DNA from 4 places in the Stenotrophomonas sp. GSD10 genome. Region 2 is predicted to be linked to each of the others. Evidence: predicted binding sites of a transcription regulator. Region 2 holds the regulator's gene; each other region holds the start of a gene.
What was found. Region 2 encodes sigma-54, which starts transcription at its own class of promoters, with help from an activator protein. Its sites were predicted from a motif close to TGGCACGNGCNTTGC; they were not measured.
Positions count from the first base shown of each region.

Region 1: a site for sigma-54 is predicted at 3,105-3,119, ahead of glnA (type I glutamate--ammonia ligase). Genes of this name have one in related genera too.
Region 3: a site for sigma-54 is predicted at 1,946-1,960, ahead of fliD (flagellar filament capping protein FliD). Genes of this name have one in related genera too.
Region 4: a site for sigma-54 is predicted at 2,245-2,259, ahead of flgB (flagellar basal body rod protein FlgB). Genes of this name have one in related genera too.

Region 1 covers NZ_JAOCMC010000002.1:4,358,072-4,363,503, forward strand. Annotated here, with positions in the region: gene N4G47_RS20225 (tetratricopeptide repeat protein) at 1-486, shown strand, start outside; gene N4G47_RS20230 (YbhB/YbcL family Raf kinase inhibitor-like protein) at 497-1,108, shown strand; gene N4G47_RS20235 (DUF4377 domain-containing protein) at 1,246-2,070, opposite strand; gene N4G47_RS20240 (undecaprenyl-diphosphate phosphatase) at 2,143-2,937, opposite strand; gene glnA (type I glutamate--ammonia ligase) at 3,161-4,570, shown strand; gene N4G47_RS20250 (P-II family nitrogen regulator) at 4,919-5,257, shown strand; gene N4G47_RS20255 (ammonium transporter) at 5,279-5,432, shown strand, end outside.
Region 2 covers NZ_JAOCMC010000002.1:688,678-694,109, reverse strand. Annotated here, with positions in the region: gene N4G47_RS03405 (KdsC family phosphatase) at 1-6, shown strand, start outside; gene lptC (LPS export ABC transporter periplasmic protein LptC) at 3-578, shown strand; gene lptA (lipopolysaccharide transport periplasmic protein LptA) at 680-1,198, shown strand; gene lptB (LPS export ABC transporter ATP-binding protein) at 1,198-1,917, shown strand; gene N4G47_RS03385 (RNA polymerase factor sigma-54) at 1,958-3,379, shown strand; gene hpf (ribosome hibernation-promoting factor, HPF/YfiA family) at 3,438-3,755, shown strand; gene N4G47_RS03375 (PTS sugar transporter subunit IIA) at 3,777-4,229, shown strand; gene hprK (HPr(Ser) kinase/phosphatase) at 4,226-5,176, shown strand; gene rapZ (RNase adapter RapZ) at 5,203-5,432, shown strand, end outside.
Region 3 covers NZ_JAOCMC010000002.1:1,799,290-1,804,721, reverse strand. Annotated here, with positions in the region: gene N4G47_RS08570 (flagellin) at 1-353, shown strand, start outside; gene N4G47_RS08565 (flagellin) at 440-1,618, shown strand; gene fliD (flagellar filament capping protein FliD) at 2,058-3,476, shown strand; gene fliS (flagellar export chaperone FliS) at 3,605-4,021, shown strand; gene N4G47_RS08550 (hypothetical protein) at 4,018-4,311, shown strand; gene N4G47_RS08545 (PilZ domain-containing protein) at 4,308-4,880, shown strand; gene N4G47_RS08540 (response regulator) at 4,972-5,432, shown strand, end outside.
Region 4 covers NZ_JAOCMC010000002.1:1,814,712-1,820,143, reverse strand. Annotated here, with positions in the region: gene flgM (flagellar biosynthesis anti-sigma factor FlgM) at 1-301, opposite strand, end outside; gene flgA (flagellar basal body P-ring formation chaperone FlgA) at 377-1,033, opposite strand; gene N4G47_RS08635 (chemotaxis protein) at 1,212-2,156, shown strand; gene flgB (flagellar basal body rod protein FlgB) at 2,294-2,689, shown strand; gene flgC (flagellar basal body rod protein FlgC) at 2,693-3,100, shown strand; gene N4G47_RS08620 (flagellar hook assembly protein FlgD) at 3,124-3,807, shown strand; gene flgE (flagellar hook protein FlgE) at 3,840-5,063, shown strand; gene N4G47_RS08610 (flagellar basal body rod protein FlgF) at 5,096-5,432, shown strand, end outside.

The DNA of each region.
Region 1 (5,432 bases), 3.7 Mb from region 2:
TGGCGCGAGCAGCTGCCCGCGCGCGGCGTGCAGGGCGATGCGGTCATCGACTGGCTGCTGTGGTGGGACAACGCCCTGCTGTGGGCGCTGCGCCCGCAGCTGCCGCAGGGCCGCCTGCTGGTGGTGCTGCGCGACCCGCGCGACATGCTGCTGGACTGGGTGGCCTACGGTGCCGCCGCACCGCTGGCGATGACCTCGCTGGCCGAAGCCAGTGAATGGCTGGCGCGTGCGCTGGCCCAGGTCGCCACCCTGCACGAGGAAGACCTGTACCCGCAGGTGCTGCTGCGCATCGACCAGATTGGCAACGATCCGCATGCCATGGCCGACCTGCTGGGCCGTCTGTTCGAACGCCCGATGCCGCCGGCCGCACAGCTGGGCGCACCGCGCTTCCCGCCGGGCCACTGGCGCAACTACCGCGACGTGATGAGCGCCGCCTTTGCCAAGCTCACCCCGATCGCGGTGCGCCTGGGTTATCCGGAGGAGTGAACCGATGACGATGCAACTGAGCAGCCAGAGCCTGACCAACGGCGCACCGATCGACCGCGCGTTCGCCGCCGGCGATGCCGCAGGCTTCGCTCCGGACCGCAATCCGCACCTGGCCTGGAGCGGCGCGCCGGACGGCACCCGTTCGTTCCTGCTGGTGTGCGTGGACCCGGACGTGCCGACCGTGCCGGAGACGGTCGGCCGCAGTGACATCAGCGTGCCGCGCGACCAGCCGCGCTGCGACTTCGTGCACTGGGTGATGGCCGACATCCCGGCCTCGGTGCAGGAGATTGCCGCCGGCAGCTGCAGCGACGGGTTCGTGGTGAAGGGCAAGACCACCCCGGCCGGCCCAGCCGGCAGCCGCCAAGGCCTGAACGATTTTACCGGCTGGTTCGCCGGCAACCCGGACATGGCCGGTGATTACCTGGGCTACGACGGCCCGTACCCGCCGTTCAACGACGAGCGCCTGCACCGCTACTTCTTCCGGGTGTTCGCGCTGGATGTGGCGTCGCTGCAGCTGCCGGCGCGCTTCACCGCCGCCGATGCCTACCGCGCCATGCACGGCCACGTGCTGGCCGAAGCGGCACTGCACGGCACCTACACGCTGAACCCGGCGCTGGCCTGAGGCCCTTTGTAGAGTCGAGCCTTGCTCGACTGCTTCTACGTTCAGCCGAGCGTGGGCTCGGCTCTACAACGTGCAACGAAGAAGGGCGGCCTTTCGGCCGCCCTTCTGACGTCAGCCGACTGACCGTCGGCTCTACATCACTTCTCGATGGCCGACTCGACCACCATGTCCAGCACGTACGCCTGCGACGGCGCATCGGCCGGCGGATTCTTCACTTCGTAGCGCTTCACGCGCACCACGTTGCGCACGCCGTCTTCGTGGGTGTAACCCTCGATGTTGCCGTAGAAGTTCTCGAACTTGCCCGGCTCGCCCTGCTTCAGGCCCTTGTCGTCGAACTTCACTTCACGCACCTGCAGGCACTGGTAGTCCGGGATCAGCGGGTGCGAGCACTTCTGGGTCTTGGCCGCCACTTCCAGGAACACGGTTTCGCCGGCACCGCCGTAGCGGGTTTCAGCGGTCGGTTCCGGGTTGAACACCAGTACGTCGCCCTTGGTGGTGGTCAGGGTCAGCTTGCCGTCGGCATCCTGCTCGGCCTTCAGCTCGCCCTGCAGGCGGCTCGACACGGCCTCGTCCAGCGCCATCAGCGCCTTGTCGGTGCAGGCCATCAGGGTCGAGGCCATCGCACTGACCGTCAGCTTGCCGTCGGCCAGGGTGTAGCCGCCGCCCATGCGGTTGCAGGTATTGCTGACCGACAGGCGGCCATCGGCGAAGTCCAGGGTGACCGGCTTGTCGTCGCGGGCGAACAGCGCGTCGATGCGCTTGCCGTCGGCGCCGGTGGCCTGCTGCAGCAGCCAGTGCTGGCTCTGCAGGCGCTGCGCATCCAGGTGCGCCAGCGTCTGCTGGTCCGCTGCCTTGGCTGCGGCCGGGGCCACGTCGTCGCCGCCGGTGCCGGCCGGGGCCGGAGTCTGGCTGCAGGCGGCCATCAGGGCCAGCGGGAGGAGCAGGGTGAGCTTGCGGTTCATGGTGATTCTCCTTGGGGAACCGTGGGGAAACGGGGTGGGGCCGGCAATGGGGTTGCCGTGCCCTGGCGCGGTTCAGCTGCCAGACGGCAGCCACAGCAGCAGCGCCACGCCCAGCGCGATGCGGTACACGGCGAAGGCGGTGAATTTGTGCGACTTGATGTAGCCCATCAGCCACTTCACTACGACGAAGCCGGTGACGGCTGCGGCAAGGAAGGCCACGCCCACCTCGGTCCAGTTCTCGCTGCCCAGCTGCCCGGCCTTGGCCATTTCCAGGAAGGTGTAGGCGCTGGCGGCGAACATGGTGGGAATGCCGACCAGGAACACGAACTCGGCGGCGGCCGCGCGGCGGCTCAGGCCCAGCAGCATGGCCAGGAAGATCGCCGAGGCCGAGCGCGAGGTGCCGGGGAACACACCGGCCACCACCTGCGCCAGGCCCACGCCGATCGCTACCGTCCAGGTCACCTGGTCACGGTCGGGCAGGCGCGCGGTGTAAGCCTCCACCAGCAGCATCCAGACGCCACCGATGATCAATGCCCAGGCGACCGGGCTGACCGTTTCCGGCAGCGACCAGCCGGCCTTGCGCACCACCAGGCCGACCACGGCGGTGACCAGGAACGCTGCGCCGAGCTTGAACACATAGTCGCGGTTCTCGCGCTGGCCGAAGCCGGTGGCCAGCTGCAGCAGGCGCTGGCGGAACACCAGCACCACGGCCACGATCGCGCCGGCCTGGATGACGATGTTGAAGAAGTCCGAACGGGCACCCAGCCAGTGCTGGGCGATGAGCAGGTGGCCGGTGCTGGAGATCGGCAGGAATTCGGTGAGGCCTTCGAGGATGCCCAGCAGCAGGGCGGAGAGCAGGTCGGACATGGACGGTGCGTGCACGCGCGGCGGAAGGAAGAAGGTCGAGAGGATAGACGATCCCCGCTGCACCAAACGGGTGCGTCTGGTGATGGGTGCACCCGTTTGGTGCGCACCGTTCTGCACCCTCACGGGGCAGCCTTTTTGAAATCAATGACTTGCAGCCTGCGAAAAGTTGGCACGGTCGTTGCTGTACCTCAGCAGGCATTCATCCCCATCCGAGGTCGTACCGATGTCCGTGGAAAACGTTGAGAAGCTGATCAAGGACAACCAGATCGAATTCGTCGATCTGCGCTTTGTCGACATGCGTGGTGTCGAGCAGCACGTGACCTTCCCGGTCAGCATCATCGAGCCGTCGCTGTTCGAAGAAGGCAAGATGTTCGATGGCAGCTCGATCGCCGGCTGGAAGGGCATCAACGAGTCGGACATGGTGCTGCTGCCGGACCCGGCCAGCGCCTACGTCGATCCGTTCTACGCCGATCCGACCATCGTGATCAGCTGCGACATCCTCGACCCGGCCACCATGCAGCCGTACGGCCGCTGCCCGCGCGGCATCGCCAAGCGCGCCGAGGCCTACCTGAAGTCCTCCGGCATCGCCGAAACCGCGTTCTTCGGCCCGGAGCCGGAATTCTTCATCTTCGATTCGGTCCGTTTCGCCAATGAAATGGGCAACACCTTCTTCAAGGTCGACTCCGAGGAAGCCGCGTGGAACAGCGGCGCCAAGTACGACGGCGCCAACAGCGGCTACCGTCCGGGCGTGAAGGGTGGTTACTTCCCCGTTCCGCCGACCGACACCCTGCACGACCTGCGCGCTGAAATGTGCAAGACGCTGGAACAGGTCGGCATCGAAGTGGAAGTGCAGCACCACGAAGTGGCCACCGCTGGCCAGTGCGAGATCGGCACCAAGTTCAGCACCCTGGTGCAGAAGGCCGACGAACTGCTGCGGATGAAGTACGTCATCAAGAACGTCGCCCACCGCAACGGCAAGACCGTCACCTTCATGCCCAAGCCGATCGTCGGCGACAACGGCAGCGGCATGCACGTGCACCAGTCGCTGTCCAAGGGCGGCACCAACCTGTTCTCCGGTGACGGCTACGGCGGCCTGAGCCAGCTGGCGCTGTGGTACATCGGCGGCATCTTCAAGCATGCCAAGGCCATCAACGCCTTCGCCAACTCGGGCACCAACAGCTACAAGCGCCTGGTGCCGGGCTTCGAAGCGCCGGTGATGCTGGCCTATTCGGCGCGCAACCGCTCGGCCTCGTGCCGCATTCCGTGGGTGTCCAACCCGAAGGCGCGCCGCATTGAAATGCGCTTCCCCGATCCGATCCAGTCCGGCTACCTGACCTTCACCGCGCTGATGATGGCCGGCCTGGACGGCATCAAGAACCAGATCGACCCGGGCGCACCGAGCGACAAGGACCTGTACGACCTGCCGCCGGAAGAAGAGAAGCTGATCCCGCAGGTCTGCTCCTCGCTGGACCAGGCGCTGGAAGCGCTGGACAAGGACCGCGAGTTCCTCAAGGCCGGTGGCGTGATGAGCGATGACTTCATCGACGGCTACATCGCGCTGAAGATGCAGGAAGTGACCAAGTTCCGCGCGGCCACCCACCCGCTGGAATACCAGCTGTACTACGCCAGCTGACCGGACGCGATGGCGGTGGGCTTCCCCTCCCACCCGCCGCCATCGCTTCCGCTTTCGCGGCTGGGGAGCCGCAAGGCGGGCGCAGGCCCGCCGTTGTAGAGCGGACGGTGGTAGAGCGGACTGTTAGTCCGCTGAACTTCAATCCGCTTATCCAGGGGCAAGAGAGAGACCGGATACGCGACCAGGGCCGCCCTCCCTCCCGCGTCGGTCGTGCAAGGAGAGAGGCACGGCCGTCCCGGCCCAGTACGTGTCCGGTGCAACAGCCACGGCCATCACCGTGATGGCCCGTGGTTGCCTGAAGCCAACGCGCACTGGCGCGCTGGCCCCATCCACCATCGGGACATGCGCATGAAACTGATCTCCGCCATCATCCGACCGTTCAAGCTCGACGAGGTCCGCGAGGCCCTGTCCGATGCCGGCGTGTCGGGCATCACCGTGACCGAAGTGAAAGGCTTCGGCCGCCAGAAGGGCCACACCGAGCTGTATCGCGGCGCCGAGTACGTCGTCGACTTCCTGCCCAAGATCAAGATCGAAACCGTGGTCACCGACGAGCGCGCCGACGCGGTGATCGAAGCGATCCAGTCGTCGGCAGGCACCGGCAAGATCGGTGACGGCAAGATCTTCGTCACCGCCGTCGAACAGGTCATCCGCATCCGCACCGGCGAAATCGGCGCCGACGCGCTGTAACCCCCTTCCGGAGACTCCCCCATGAAGATGCGCCTTCTCACCGGGTGGCAAGCCCGGTTCCACCTGGTGTGCCTGCTGATGCTGCTCAGCGCGCTGGCTGCCGGTGCCTGGCCGGGCAGTGCCCATGCCCAGGCCCAGGTCTCGCCGCTGCCGAGCGAAAGCGTGGCCGTTGAAC
Region 2 (5,432 bases):
GCATGAACCTGCCGACACTGAACTGGCGCACCGTGCTGGGCATCGGCCTGCTGCTGGCGGCCCTGCTCAGCAGCTGGGCCGCCCTGCGCAACCGCGACAAGGGCCCGGCCAACGACAGCCAGGAACTGGGCGTGGACTACGTGCTGCACGATTTCCAGATCGTGGCACTGGATGAGCACGGCAAGGAATCGACCACCCTGCGGGCGCCGCTGCTGGAGCGCCAGCGCGGTGACCAGACCATCTCCATCGCCACCCCGTTGTTCGAGATGCCCGACAAGGATGGCAAGCACTGGACCCTGCGCGCCGAAACCGGTTGGCTCAGCGCCAAGGGCGATGAAATGAAGCTGCGCGGCAACGTCGCCGGCGACAGCCCGGCCGGCCCGGGCGTGGTGCCCACCACCTTCCGCACCGACCACCTGGACGTGTTCCCCAAGGACAGCCGCGCCCGCACCGATGCCCTGGTCACCATGACCCGTCCGGGCATGGAACAGTCCGGTGTGGGTTTCGAGGTGGATTCGAAGAACAACACGTATCATTTCCTCAGCCAGTCCAAGGGCCGCTACACGCCCCGACGCTGATTCCGCCGCCCGCCTGCGACGTCTCCGGACCGGCGCAAGGCGGACAGCCCACCCACCCGCCCCCGGTCCGCCGGGAGGCCCCACCGGTAGAACGGACCCCGATGAAGATTCCCTTTGCAGCCGTACTCGCGCTCGGTCTTCTTGTGCCCAGCGCTGCCTTCGCCAAGTCCACCGACCGCAACGAAGACATGCACATCGATTCCGGCGCACAGTCGGGCATGCTCACCGGCGACGGCAAGACCGTGCTGTCGCAGGGCGTGATCATCACCCAGGGCACGCTGGACCTGCGCTCGTCCGAGGCCGAGATCTACCTCAAGGACGGCGAAGCGGTGCGTGTGGTGTTCACCGGCAAGCAGGCCAAGATGAAGCAGCAGCTCGATGACGGCACCTGGATGGACGCGCTGGCCGACCGCATCGACTACGACATCAAGACCGAGATCATCACCCTGACCGGCAACTACAAGGTCACCAGCGCGCGCGGCACCAATGCCGGCCAGCGCATGGTCTACAACACCCGCAGCGGCGAGATGAACTCCGGTGGCGACGGCAGCCGCGTGCGCACCGTTATCCCGCCCAAGAACAAGACGCCGGCGGCGGCGCCGGCCGGGAGCAAGAAGTAATGCTCGTCGCCCAGGGCCTGCGCAAGAAGTACAAGCAGCGCGAAGTCGTCAAGGACTTCGGGCTGACCCTCGATGCCGGCGAAGTGGTCGGCCTGCTGGGCCCCAACGGCGCCGGCAAGACCACCTGCTTCTACATGATCGTCGGCCTGGTCGCCGCCGATGCCGGCAGCATCGTGCTCGACGGCAAGGACATCACCGGCGACCCGATGTACACCCGCGCCAAGCAGGGCGTGGGCTACCTGCCGCAGGAGCCGTCGGTGTTCCGCAAGCTGACCGTGGCCGACAACATCCGCCTGGTGCTGGAACTGCGCGAAGACCTGGATTCGGCCGGCCGCGAGCGCGAATTGAACAGCCTGCTCGACGAGCTGCAGCTGGGCCACGTCGCCGACCAGCTCGGCGCCAGCCTGTCCGGTGGCGAGCGCCGCCGTTGCGAGATCGCCCGAGCCCTGGCCGCACAGCCGCGCCTGATCCTGCTCGATGAACCGTTCGCCGGTGTCGACCCGATCTCGGTCGGCGAAATCCAGCGCATCGTCACCCATCTCAAGCAGCGCGGCATCGGTGTGCTGATCACCGACCACAACGTGCGCGAGACCTTGGGAATCTGTGACCGCGCGTATATCCTCGCCGAGGGCAGCGTGCTCGCCCAGGGGTCGCCGGAGGCGATCCTGGACAACGCCGACGTACGTCGCGTTTACCTTGGGGATTCCTTCAAGCTGTGATCGCAGGCGCCGGGTCCCTTTCCTTCCGTTCGGCACTGGCATGAAGACTCGGCTGCAGACATCGTTGGGACAGCACCTGGTGCTCACGCCCCAGTTGCAGCAGGCGATCAAGCTGCTGCAGATGTCCACCACCGAGCTGGAGCTGGAGATCGCCCAAGCGGTGGAAAGCAATCCGCTGCTGGACTGGGCCGACGGCAGCGACGGCAACGCGGCCAACGAGGGCAGCGACGGCAGCGACAGCGAGGCCCCGGCCGAACGCAGCGACAGCGGCGACGACTGGGCGCCGGCCGAGCTGGACTGGAGTGCCGCCGGCAGCGGCGGCAGCTTCGATGACGATGACGACACCGGCAGCGCCGCCGAGCGCGTGGCCGAAACCGAAACCCTGGCCGACCATCTGCTGTGGCAGCTGCACCTGTCGCATCTGTCGGCGCGTGACCGCAGCATCGGCGCGGCGCTGATCGATGCACTGGACGACGATGGCTACCTGCGCGAGCCGCTGGCAACCATCGCCGAAACCCTGCTGCCGGCGATCCATGCCGACGAAGATGAGATCCTGGCGCTACTGCATCGCATCCAGCGTTTCGATCCGGTGGGCGTGGCCGCGCGTACGCTGGGCGAATGCCTGCAGCTGCAGCTGGAGGTGCTGGACGAGGACACGCCCGGCCTGGCGCTGGCGCGGCAGATTGCCGCAGGCCCGCTGGAACGACTGCCGCGCAGTGGCGTGTCCGGGCTTGCCCACGAACTGAAGCAGCCGCTGGCCGAGGTCGAGACCGCCGTGGCCCTGTTGCGCTCGCTGGACCCACGCCCGGGCACGCAGATCGCGCCGCTGTCGCAGGACACCTACGTGGTGCCGGACGTCGTGGTGTGGCGGCAGAACGGTGTCTGGCGCGCGGCACTGGCCGGGCATGCCGGGCCGAAGGTGGTGATCCACCGTGGCTATGAACAGTTGATCCGCCGCTGTGGCGACGCCGATGCAGGCTATCTGCGCGCCCAGCTGCAGGAAGCGCGCTGGCTGCTCAAGGGCCTGCAGCAGCGTGGCGAGACCCTGCTGCGGGTGGTGCGCAGCCTGATCCTGCAACAGGCCGGATTCCTCGAATTCGGCGAACAGGCGCTGCGCCCGCTGACCCTGCGCGAGATCGCCGCCGAACTGGGCCTGCACGAATCGACGGTGTCGCGCGCGATCGCCCGCAAGCATGTGCGCACCCCGCGCGGCACCCTGCCGCTGCGTGCCTTCTTCGCCTCGGGCATCGATACCGACGGCGGCGGCGAGGCCTCCAGCACCGCCATCCAGGCGATGATCCGGCGCCTGATCGACGATGAGAACCCGCGCAAGCCGCTTTCTGACGCCAAGCTGGCTGACCTGCTCAAATCGTCGGGAATTCCAGTAGCGCGGCGCACCGTGGCGAAGTATCGTGAAGCCATGAACATCTCCGCCTCGCACGAAAGGGTCAGAATCGCTTGACGCACCGCCGCGCCCGGCGGAGAGGTTCATTGGCACATCCGAACACAGGAGAAACCCGATGCGCATCGAAACGTTTGGCAAAGACGTCGAAGTCACCCCGGCCCTGCAGTCCTATGTAGAGGAGAAGCTGGCCCGGATCGGAAAACACTTCGACCAGCACTGCGAAGCGCGGGTGACCCTCAAGCTGCAGAAGACCGAGCACCACGTCGACGCCAGCCTCAACATTCCGGGGCAGACCCTGCACGCCGAGGCCGGCGGCCAGACCATGTATGCCGCGATCGACGTGCTTGCGGACAAGCTTGACCGCCTGGTGATCAAGCACAAGGAGAAAAAACAGCAGCACGCACCGCTGCCGGTGGGCGACAATGGCGGCTGATCGCCACCGTTTCCCGCAGACATGCCCCTGAATGACCTCCTGGCGGCCGTGCAGACCCAGCTCTGCACGGCCACCGACCGCGACAGCGTCCTGCAGGCCGCCGCCGGGTTGCTGGCCTGCCGCCAGGCCAACGCCGAACAGATCTACCTGAACCTGTGCCAGCGTGAAGCGCTGGGCAGCACGGCGATCGGTCACGGCATCGCCATCCCCCACGGCCGCGCGCCGACCCTGGACCGCCCACGCGGCGCCCTGCTGCGGTTGGCCACCCCGGTCGACTTCGGCGGCGACGAACCGGTCGACCTGGTATTTGCGATCGCCGTCCCCGCCCATTACACGCACCAGCACCTGATGCTGCTGTCCGAGCTGGCCGAACTGTTCTCCTCGCCGGCGATCCGCCAGGCCCTGCGTGACGCCGGCGACGCCCGGGCCCTGCGCCAGGCGCTGGACCTGCCCCCACCTGCGAGCGCCGCATGAATACCAGCATCACCGCACGCGAACTGTTCGAACAGCAGCGCGAGCGGCTCGGCCTGCGCTGGGCCGCCGGCCAGTCCGGAGAGAAGCGCGAGCTGGAGGCCGGCAACACGGTCTCGCGGCGCCCGTCGCTGGCCGGCTACCTCAATGCGATCTACCCCAACAAGGTGCAGATCCTGGGCACCGAGGAGCTGTCCTGGCTGGATGCGCTGGAACCGCGCCAGCGCTGGGAAACGATCGAGAAGATCATGCAGTCGCATCCGCTGGCGCTGGTACTGACCCGCAACCAGCCCTGTCCGGAAGACCTGCGCGCCGCCGCCGATGAATCCGGCACGCCGCTGTGGCTGTCACCCAAGCGCGGCCACGAGCTGCTCAACCATCTGTCCTACCACCTGGCGCGCACGCTGGCGCCGCGGGTGATCCTGCATGGCGTGTTCATGGAGATCTACTCCATCGGCGTGCTGATCACCGGTGAGGCCGGCTCGGGCAAGAGCGAGCTGGCGCTGGAGCTGCTCAGCCGTGGCCACCGGCTGGTGGCCGACGACGCCCCCGAGTTCACCCAGATCGCCCCCGACGTGCTCGATGGCACCTGCCCGGAGCTGCTGCAGGACCTGCTGGAAGTGCGCGGCCTGGGCGTGCTGAACGTGCGCGAGATGTTCGGCGACACGGCTGTAAAGAAGAACAAGTATCTTCGGCTGATCGTCCACCTGACCAAGCCGATGACCGAACCCACGCCGCATGGCTACGAGCGCCTGACCGGCGATTCGGGCACCCGCCATGTGCTGGACCTGGACGTGCCGCTGATCACCCTGCCGGTGATGCCGGGCCGCAACCTGGCCGTGCTGACCGAGGCGGCCACCCGCCTGCATATCCTGCGTACCAAGGGCATCGACCCTGCGGCGATGTTCATCGCCCGCCACAGCAACCTGCTGGAACGGCGAACGCCCTGACCCCCTGCCCTGCCAAGAGCCTGTCCATGAGCACCGTCACTCCCACCGCCCCGACCCTGATCATCGTCAGCGGCCTGTCCGGCTCGGGTAAATCCGTCGCCCTGAAGACCTTCGAGGACCAGGACTACTACTGCTCGGACAACCTGCCGATCCACCTGCTGCCGGACTTCGTGCGCAGCCTGCTGGACAACCACGACGGCCGCGCGCCGCGCCGCTTGGCGGTGGGTATCGACGTGCGCGGCCAGGCCGACCTGAG
Region 3 (5,432 bases), 1.1 Mb from region 2:
CCTTCACCGCCACCACCGCTGCGGCGGCACCGGCGGCGAAGTACGCCAGCAACCTGGACGTCAGCACCGTGAAGGGCGCCCAGCAGGCGATGGAAATCGTCGACAAGGCCCTGGGTGCGATCAACAGCACCCGCGCCGACCTCGGTGCGATCCAGAACCGCTTCACCTCGGTCGTGGCCAACCTGCAGACCTCGTCGGAAAACCTGTCCTCCTCGCGCAGCCGCATCAAGGACACCGATTTCGCCAAGGAAACCGCCGAACTGACCCGCACCCAGATCCTGCAGCAGGCCGGCACGGCCATGCTGGCCCAGGCCAACCAGGTGCCGCAGGGCGTGCTCAGCCTGCTGCGCTGATCCGCTCGCCGCTCGATCTCCGGGCGCTGCATGATGCGGCGCCCGGATCCTGAAACACGTTCCACCTCCGCCAAAGGAAAAGCACCATGGCACAAGTCATCAACACCAATACGATGTCGCTGAACGCTCAGCGCAACCTGAGCACCAGCGGCAGTTCGCTGGCCACCACCATCCAGCGCCTGTCCTCCGGTTCGCGCATCAACAGCGCCAAGGACGACGCCGCCGGTCTGGCGATCTCCGAGCGTTTCGGCACCCAGATCCGCGGTACCGACGTGGCCATCCGCAACGCCAACGACGGCATCTCGCTGGCCCAGGTCGCCGAAGGTTCGCTGACCGAAATCGGCAACAACCTGCAGCGCGTCCGCGAGCTGTCGGTGCAGGCTTCCAACGCCACCAACTCGGCCAGCGACCGCAAGGCCCTGCAGGCCGAAGTGACCCAGCTGGTCAGCGAAATCGACCGCGTGGCCAAGCAGTCCGATTTCAACGGCACCAAGCTGCTGGACGGCTCGTTCTCCAGCCAGCTGTTCCAGGTCGGCGCCAACGCCGGCCAGGCCATCGCCATCGACAAGACCATCGACGCCAAGGCCGGCTCGCTGGGCACCTCGACCTTCGCCAGCGGTGCAACCGCTGCGCTGGCCGCCAGCACCGACGGCGCCCGTTTCTCCGGCACCGTGATGGGCGTTGACATCGGCACCGTCGAAGTCAAGGCCGGTGCCACCACCGCCGATGCCTCCAAGGCCGTGGCCACCGCCATCAACGCCAAGATCGGCGAAGCCGGCATCTACGCCGAAGCCAATGCCGACGGCACCCTGAAGCTGAGCTCGGTGAAGGAAGGCAAGGCCGTGGCCGCTGCCGACATCGCGCTGATGCGCAGCGACTTTGATGGCACCGCCAAGACCTGGGGTACCGCTGCCGCCGCCGGTGCCTACACCGCGGGTGCCGATACCGCCGCCAACGTGCAGAAGCTGGACGTGAGCACCGTGCTCGGCGCACAGCAGGCACTGGAAGTGGTCGACAAGGCCCTGGGTGCGATCAACAGCACCCGTGCCGACCTCGGTGCGATCCAGAACCGCTTCACCTCGGTCGTGGCCAACCTGCAGACCTCGTCGGAAAACCTGTCCTCCTCGCGTAGCCGCATCAAGGACACCGATTTCGCCAAGGAAACCGCCGAGCTGACCCGCACCCAGATCCTGCAGCAGGCCGGTACGGCCATGCTGGCCCAGGCCAACCAGGTGCCGCAGGGCGTGCTCAGCCTGCTGCGCTGATCCACGGCAGAAGGCGCCGCTACCGTCGAAGTGAATCGACGGTAGCGGCAACCTGGAAGCCAGGGTGCTCGAAGGTGCGGGCCATGCCCGGCCCGGGAACCGTCCCGAACCGGCTTGGCATCGCCCGCCCCTGCGGACCTCTCTTTCAGCGCTGTACTCTTGACTGTACGTACCGGGCGGCTTCGTCTCCCCCGATTGTCAGTAGCCTGATCCCTCCCCTGCATTGGGGGAGGGTTTTTGCAGACCCCCGGCAGCCTGCGGTGAACCCACCCGCACCCTGCCCCATCCCTCCTGCAACCTGCGTGCCAGAACCCGCCGCCAGAGCGTTGGCACGGCGCATGCATCAACGAAGTCCTCAAGACCCAGCGGCGCAGGCCGCTATTTTCGTTGACGACGGGCCACCGCACCGCGGCCAGGCCCGGATACCAGGAGAAACGACGTGGCAGACTTTGGATACGGTGGCATTGGCTCGGGACTGAACATCTCGGACATCGTCAACCAGCTGGTCGCGGCAGACCGCAAGCCCGCCGACAATGCGCTGAACCTGCAGCAGTCCAAGACCAAGATGCAGTTGTCGTCGATCGGCACCGTCACCTCGGCCTTCGACAAGCTGAAGACCGCGCTGACCGCGCTGAAGGCCACCACCGCCTTCGACACCCGCACCGTGACCGCCTCGGGCAAGGCCGGCCTCAACAATGCCGAGGACGTGCTGACCGCCTCGGTGGCGCTGTACGACCTGGGCACGACCAAGGCCGCCGCCTCCAATGGCACGCACATCGTCGATGTGACCTCGCTGGCCACCGCCCACAAGCTGATCGCCGACACCTCGGTGCCGAAAACCGACACCTTCGGTGCCGGGACCTTGACGCTGACCGTGGGTGTCGGTGACAAGGCCAAGACCATGAACGTGGAGGTGGAGGACGGCGATACGCTGACCACCATCCGCAACAAGATCGATGCCGCCGGCCGCAAGGAAGGCGTGCAGGCCACGCTGATCACCTCCGGTGACAACCAGTACCTGTCGATCGCCCAGGAAAAGACCGGCGCGGCCAACGCCATCAAGCTCGAGTACGGCGGCAGCGACCCGAAGCTGGGCGCGCTGGTCGGCAGCCTGAAGCAGAACACCCCAGCCGCCGATGCCGAACTGACCATCGATGGCGTCAAGGTGGTCAGCGCCAGCAACACCGTGGCCGATGCCGTTCCGGGCCTGACCCTGAACCTGAAGGTGCCCGGCAAGAGCACCGTGGTGATCAGCACCGACACCACTGCGGCGACCAAGGTGATGCAGGAGTTCGTGACCGCCTACAACGCGGCGATCGCGGCGATCAACTCGGAAACCAAGTACGACGCCAAGACCAAGGAAGCATCGGCCCTGACCGGCGATGCCCAGATGCGCGGTGCCTCCAGCCAGCTGCGTTCGGTGATGGCCGGCGTGCTGAAGGAGCTTTCCGCCTCCGGGCTGGACCCGAAGGCGATCGGCCTGCAGACCCGCGGCTACCCCAATGCCGACGGCAGCCTGGTGCTGGATACCACCAAGTTCGCAGCCACCCTGGCCGCCCAGCCGGAGAAGGTGCGCCAGGCGATTACCGGTGACACCGGCGGCGCTGGCCAGCTGTACTCGCTGGTGGACGGCTACGTGAGCACCACGGTCGGCAAGGAAGGCGCCTTTGTTGCACGCACCAAGGGCCTGAACACCACCCTGGACAACATCGACAAGCGCCGCAAGGACCTCGACACGCGCATGAAGAGCGTGGAAGAGCGCTACAAGAAGCAGTTCATCGCGCTGGACAGCCTGATGGGCAAGCTGCAGCAGAGCAACACCGCACTGCAGCAGCAGCTGGCGCAGTTGAATCGCTGACAACGCGTGTGCAGCGCTCAAGTTTGGCGCGCAACGCACCGATAACGGACGCAACAGCAATCATCGCCGGGCCGTCGGCTGCGATCACCCTGATCGCCCGGCGGCGCCCAGCGCAAGGAGAATCACGAATGTACGGTTCCAGCCGTCAGTACGCCGAGCAATACCGCCAGGTGGGTGTAACCAGCGCGGTCGCCGATGCCGATCCGCACAAGCTGGTGGCGATGCTGCTGGCCGGCGCGCTGGAGCGCGTGCGCCGCGCCCTGGCCAGCCTGGAACGCGGCGACCAGGCCGGCAAGGGCAAAGCGATCGGCGAAGTCTGTGCGATCGTCGGCCACCTCAATGGCTCGCTGGATCACGAAGCCGGTGGCGAGATCGCCGCCAATCTTTCCTCGCTCTACGACTACGTGCTGCAGCGCCTCACCGAAGCCAACCTGCACAATGACCGTGCCGCGCTGGACGAGGCCCTGCAGCTGCTCGGCGAGATCGACAGCGCCTGGAACGCGATTCCGCAGGAACAGCGCCGCCCGGCCGCGGTGGCACCATGAGCCTGCACGAACTGCACGCGCAGCTGGATGCCTTCGAGAAGGCGCTGGGCGAGGACACGTTCGACCAGGCCGACAGCCTGCTCGATGGCCATGACAGCACCCTGCATGCCCTGCTCAGCCAACCGCTGACCGCGGCCGACCACGCCCCGCTCACGGCACTGTTCGAACGCCAGCAGAACCTGCTGGGCCTGCTGCGCCAGCGCCGCGATGCGGTGGCGGCACTGATGAACGATGGCCAGCGCTCTCTTCGCGCGGCGCATGCCTACCTGCAGGCAGAATCGCTGGTATGACCCTGCTGCCCACCACCTCGCTGCATCATCCGGCCGAGAGCGAACTGTTCGATGAGACCCTGAGCTGCGAGCTGGCCCTTCCGGCCGAGTTCCAGGCCGGCAGCGCGGCGGGCCGTACCAGCAGCGCCGAAGGGCTGCTGCGCAGCCTGGCGCTGGTGGAGGACAGCCGCATCGACGAGCACGAAGAACGCAGCGAAGCCAGCCTGCAGCTGCAGCGCGTGGAAGCCAAGCTCGACCTGGCGATGGTGCTGCTGGGCCGCCTGGTGCGCCAGCAGGGCCAGGAACTCACGCTGCGCCCGGTGCGCTGGTCACGCCGCGGCATCCGCCTCCAGCTCGGCCCGCGCAGTGGCGCCAGCGCGGGTCAGGCCGGGGTGGTCCGCCTGCAACCCAGCGACTGGTTGCCCGATCACATCGACCTGCCGGTGGAAGTGGTGGCCGAAGCCGCCGACGGCAGTGGTGTCCTGTGGCTGCGCTTCCAGCGGCTGGGCGATGGCCTGGAGATGGCCATGGAGCGGCACCTGTTCCGCCTGCACCGCCGGCAGGTGGCCGAGGCGCGTCGCGCCCGTTGAATCGTGCCTGCGGGTGCGCGAAGGTCAACCCTTGGCGCGCCCGTTCAGCTAAGTTAAGGTGGGCTCCCCTGGACGGATCTGCTGCGTGCCTGTGCGAGTTCTCATCGTCGACGATCACACCCTCGTCCGTGCCGGCCTGGCGCGGCTGCTGCAGGGGTTTGCCGACGTGCAGCTGGTCGCTGAGGCCAGCAACGCCGAGCAGGCACTTCAACTGGCCCTGCAGCACGCACCGGACGTGGTGCTGATGGACCTGTCCCTGCCCGGCCGGACCGGCCTTGAGGCGCTCAGCGATATCCGCCTGCGCGCCCCTGGCACCCGGGTGGTGATGATGACCATGCACGACGACGCCGCCCATGTCCGCGATGCTTTGGATCGCGGCGCGGTGGGTTTCGTGGTCAAGGACGCGGCGCCGCAGGAACTTGAGCTGGCGCTGCGTGCCGCGCATGCCGGCCAGGTGTTCCTGAGCCCGCAGATCTCGGCCAAGATGCTGGCACCGATGCTCGGCCGCGAGAAGCCCACCGGCATCGCCGCATTGTCACCGCGCCAGCGCGA
Region 4 (5,432 bases), 1.1 Mb from region 2:
CCTGCAGCTGCTGGTCCAGCTCAAGCATGCGCGATGCGATCGCGTCCGGATTGATCTTGTAGGTGCCGTTCTGCAGCGATTCGCGCACGGCCGCCACGCGCTGGGCGTCGATGGCCGGCGCGGTGCTCAGCTCACGCTCGATGGCCTGCAGATTGGTGGCCTCGCCGGTCAGGCGCAGGCTGTCGGCTGCCTCGACCGGGCGTGCCGGCGAATCGCTGCTGACGCCGGGCTTGCTGGCCGGGGTCGTCACGCTGCGCAGTGCCTGGGGGACCTGCAGGTTGCCGTCGATTTTCTGGCTCATGGGGTGTCCTGGAGTTGCCGTTCACAAGGGATAACGGCCGCAGGGCCGTGATCTTTAGGGATTTCTTGCACTGAATCAACGCGCCACGATTACGTCACCTGCGGCATCGACCGTGCCCTGCACGATCCGCCGCGAGGACAGGTTCTCCACCGAGACCCGTTCGTTCTCACCGGCATCGCCCATTGCGCGGCCGGCAATGCGGACCTCGACCGAGCCGCGACGCGACACCAGCGCGACATTGTCTCCTCGCTTGATGAGACGCTGCACCACCAGATCGTTGTTCGACAGCACAGCTCCGGCCTGCAATGGACGGCGGGCGATGCGGCCGATCGCCGCGTTGGGATCGGCCAGCACCGCACCGGCTATCCGGGCGGCGTCACGCTGGGCAGTGGTGATATCGGCGGCGGTGAGGGTTTCTCCAGTACCGATTCCGCGGTTGAGCACCAGTACGGTCTGGTTGCGCCGCACCTTCACCGGTACGAACAACCGCCAGCCACCCGCATCCGGGCAGCTGACCTCTACGGTGGTGTTGGCGGTGGGCTGCACCTGCAGCGCACCCCCGCACCTGGGCAGGCGCAGCGCATCGGCCACCTGCGCCTCGCCTTCGCTGCCGGCTGGCAGCGTCGACAAGGCCGCCGTGCGGATGCTGGCGACCGGTTGCCAGTCGGCAGCGGCCGCCCACGGCGAGGCCACGGCCAGCGCGATGGCAAATAGAGTTGTGACCCGGCGCATGGCGCCTCCTGTCGAGGGGATCTGGCCCAGGAGCGTGCAAGGGGTGTGCCAGAGGGGTTTGTGTAGAGTCGAGCTTGCTCGACTGGACGTAAATGCAGTCGAGCAAGCTCGACTCTACAAGAGCGGGGTCGAGCACAAAGCGCTCAAGTTCCGCCGCTGCGGCGCCGATACAGCAGCCATGTCCCATGACCTGCTCAACCGGATCGACCAGCGGACCCGACTGGCCGGTCACAATCGCCTGGCGCTGCTGCTGTTCCGTCTCGGCGGACGTCAGCTTTTTGGCGTCAACGTCTTCAAGGTGCAGGAAGTCCTGCGTCGCCCGGAACTGTTCCAGGTGCCGGGGCTGCCGAGCCAGTTTGCCGGCGTGGCCGACGTGCGCGGGCGCTCGGTGCCGGTGCTGGACCTGGGCCTGGCCATCGGCCACCCCGAACGTGAGCCCGACGCGGATACCGCCCCCGGCTACCTGGTCGTCACCGAATTCAACCGCTCGATCCAGGGCTTCCTGGTCAGCGGCGTGGAGCGCATCGTCAACATCGCGGTGGAGGACATCCACCCGCCGCCGGAGCTGGGCGCCGAATCGAGCTACCTGACCGCCGTGACCCGTTTCCAGGGCGAGCTGATCCAGGTGATCGACGTGGAAAGCGTGCTGGCCGACATTGCCCAGGTCCGCGGCGAAGCGGTACTGGACCCGGCGATGGCGATGCCGGCCGACGGCCCGCAGTTGCAGGTGCTGGTGGTGGACGACTCGCGCGTGGCCCGCCAGCAGATCCGCAGCGTGCTGGACCAGCTGGGCGTGGGTGCCACCCTGCTTTCCGACGGCAAGCAAGCGCTGGACCACCTGCTGCAGATCCACGCCTCCGGTGAAAACCCGGCCGAGCGCTATGCCATGGTCATCTCGGACATCGAGATGCCGGCCATGGACGGCTACACGCTGACGACGGAAATCCGGCGCCATCCGGGCCTGGCCGGCCTGTACGTGCTGCTGCACACCTCGCTGTCGGGCGTATTCAACAATGCGATGGTAGAGCGCGTCGGCGCCAACGCCTTCGTCGCCAAATACTCGCCTCACGAACTGGCTGATTTCGTGCTGGACCGCCTGCGCAAGGTGGCACTGGCAGCCTGAGATCACTGATCCGGTAGTGCCGGCCGCTGGCCGGCAACCGCAGATCTATCGGGGAGCCGGCCAGCGGCCGGCACTACCGTCTCGAATTTGGCACACCCCTTGCAGCTCCCCGGGCAACGTTCCCGTGGGAGTGCACCGTGCGCAACCTGATTACCGACTACCTGGGCGTCCACGCCCAGGCCATGCCGTTGCGCGAACAGCGGATGAAGCTGATCGCCAGCAACCTCGGCAATGCCGACACTCCCGGCTACAAGGCCCAGGACCTGGACTTCGATGCCGCCCTGCGCCACGCCCAGGGCCAGAATGCCAACGGCCTGATGACCACCACCAACGAACAGCACTACGAAATCAGTAGTGGCCTGAACCCGTTCCAGGTGGCCCGTGAAGGGGTGCAGCCCAGCCTCGACGGCAACACCGTCGACCCCGATGCCGAGCGTGCGGCCTATGGCCGTGCCGCCCTGGAGTACCGCGCCTCGCTCAGCTTCGTCGAGAGCAAGGTGCGTTCCATGCTGACCGCGATCACGGGGCAATAAGCCATGAGCAACCTGCCGATCTTCGATATCGCCGGCTCCGCACTGCAGGCGCAGTCGGTGCGCATGAGCACCATCGCCTCCAACCTCTCCAACGCCGACACCGTCGCCGGTTCCGCCGACGCCGTGTACAAGCCACTGGAGCCGATCTTCCAGGCCGTCACCAGCAAGAACGATCCGAACATCACTTCGGTGAAGGTCAAGGAGATCACCCAGAGCGAAGCAGCGCCGATCAAGCGCTACGAGCCGGGCCACCCGCTGGCCGATGCCGATGGCTACATCTACCAGCCCGACGTCGATCCGGTGGCGCAGATGGTCAACCTGATCTCGACCTCGCGCAATTACCAGGCCGGCGTGGAGATGCTGACCACCGCCAAGGAACTGGCCCTGGCCACCCTGACCATGGGCCGTTGAGGCCCGCAGTACCGGATACCGCCATGACCACCGCCGTCAACAACCAGACCAGCCAGGACGTCTACAGTGCCCTCGGCCTGAACGCCCCCAACAGCAACGCGACCAAGAAGAAGAACACGCTGGACCAGGCCGATTTCCTGCGCCTGATGACCGAGCAGCTGCAGCACCAGGATCCGCTCAAGCCGATGGACAATACGCAGATGGTTGCGCAGATGGCGCAGATGTCGACCGTGCAGGGCATCACCGATCTGAACAAGACGGTCAAGGGCTTCCAGGAGTCGATGGCCAGCGACCAGGTGCTGCGGGGTGCCGCGCTGGTCGGCCATCAGGTGCTGGTGCCCTCTGAAAAACTGGTGCTGGAGAAGGAAGGCAACGTGGAAGGCACGGTGGCCGCGCCGTCGGCCGGCATCATCACCGTGGACATCACCGACGCCAATGGCGCCAAGGTCACCTCGCTGAGCGTGGAAGCCAAGGCCGCCGGCGAGACCGCCTTCCAGTGGGACGGCAAGGATGCCAACGGCAAGCGCATGGAACCGGGCAAGTATTCCATCGTCGCCAACCACGTCGACACCGCCGGCAAGAGCACCAAGTTGTCCACCTATGTGCAGGCGCCGGTGGAAAGCGTGACCGTCGGTTCTGACGGCCTGTACCTGAACCTCAAGGGCCTGGGCACGGCCCCGATCGACTACGTGCTCCGCGTCAGCTGAGCCGCACATTCCGCATCAACCAGGAGCATCCCATGGGCTTCAATGTCTCGCTGTCCGGCATCAATGCCGCCAACACCGACCTGAGCGTCACCGCCAACAACGTCGCCAACGTCAACACCACCGGCTTCAAGCAGTCGCGTGCCGAGTTCGCCGACCTGTTCGCCTCCACCAGCTATGGCCTGTCGACCAACCAGACCGGCTCGGGCGTGCGCGTTTCCAACGTCGCCCAGCAGTTCATCCAGGGCCACAACGAACAGACCGGGCGCAGCCTGGACATGGCCATTTCCGGTGAGGGCTTCTTCACCATGAACATGAACGGCTCGCGCGTGTACTCGCGCGCCGGCAACTTCCAGACCGATTCGTCCGGCTATGTGGTCAACCCGCAGGGCGCACGCCTGCAGGTGTTCGCGCCGAATGCCGACGGCACCAATTTCGATGCCGGCCGCCTGGTCGACCTGCAGCTGCTGACCACCGACAGCCCGCCGAAGCAGACCAGCGAAGTGAAGGTCGGCTTCACCCTGCCGGCCAATGCCAAGCAGCCGACGGTCGCCACCTTCGATCCGACCGATTCCAACAGCTACAACCACTCCAGCGGCGGCATCACCGTGTATGACTCGCTGGGCGTGAGCCATATCCAGGTCTCCTACTTCGTCAAGGGCGCCAACCCGAACGAGTGGACCGTGCGCAATTACGTGGACGGCCAGCCGGCCGGCACCCCCACGGCGGTCACCTTCGACAACAGCGGCAAGCTGACCAGCCCGGCCAACGGCAAGGTCAGCCTGGGCACCTTCACCCCGACCACCGGTGCCGGCCAGCTGAACATGACGCTGGATATCGGCGGCTCGACCCAGTACGGCGAGAAGTTCGCGCTGCGCAACACGCAGCAGGACGGCTATGCCGCCGGCAAGCTCAACGAGATCACCGTGTCCGAATCGGGCGTGGTCTACGCCCGCTATTCCAACGGCGACGACAAGCCGCTGGGCCAGGTCGCGCTGACCACCTTCAACAACACCCAGGGCCTGGAATCGAAGGGCAACAATCTGTGGGTGGAGACCTTCGAATCGGGTACGCCGCGCACCGGCATGCCCGACACCTCCAACCTCGGCAAGATCCAGGCCGGCTCGCTGGAGGCGTCCACCGTGGATCTCACCGAGCAGCTGGTCAACATGATCACCGCGCAGCGCAACTTCCAGGCCAACGCGCAGATGATCACCACCCAGGACCAGATCACCCAGACGGTCATCAACATCCGTTGATGACCCGCTGACCCTGTCACGGAACTCCCCGCATGGATAAAGCCCTTTACGTGGCGATGACCGGTGCCCGCGCCTCCCTGCAGGCGCAGGGAACGCTCAGCCACAACCTCGCCAACTCGGACACCCCCGGCTTCAAGGAAGCGCTGGCCAACACCGAAGCCTTCCCGATCCGCGGCCCGGGCTTTGCCTCGCGGGTGGATGCGCTGCACGTCGACGCCGGCTTCAACCGCCGGCCCGGCGCGCAGCACATCACCGGCAAGCCGCTGGACCTGGCGCTGCAGAGCGGCAACTGGCTGGCGGTGCAGGCCAGCGACGGCAGCGAAGCGTATACGCGCGGCGCCGCCCTGTCGGTGACGCCGAACGGCCAGC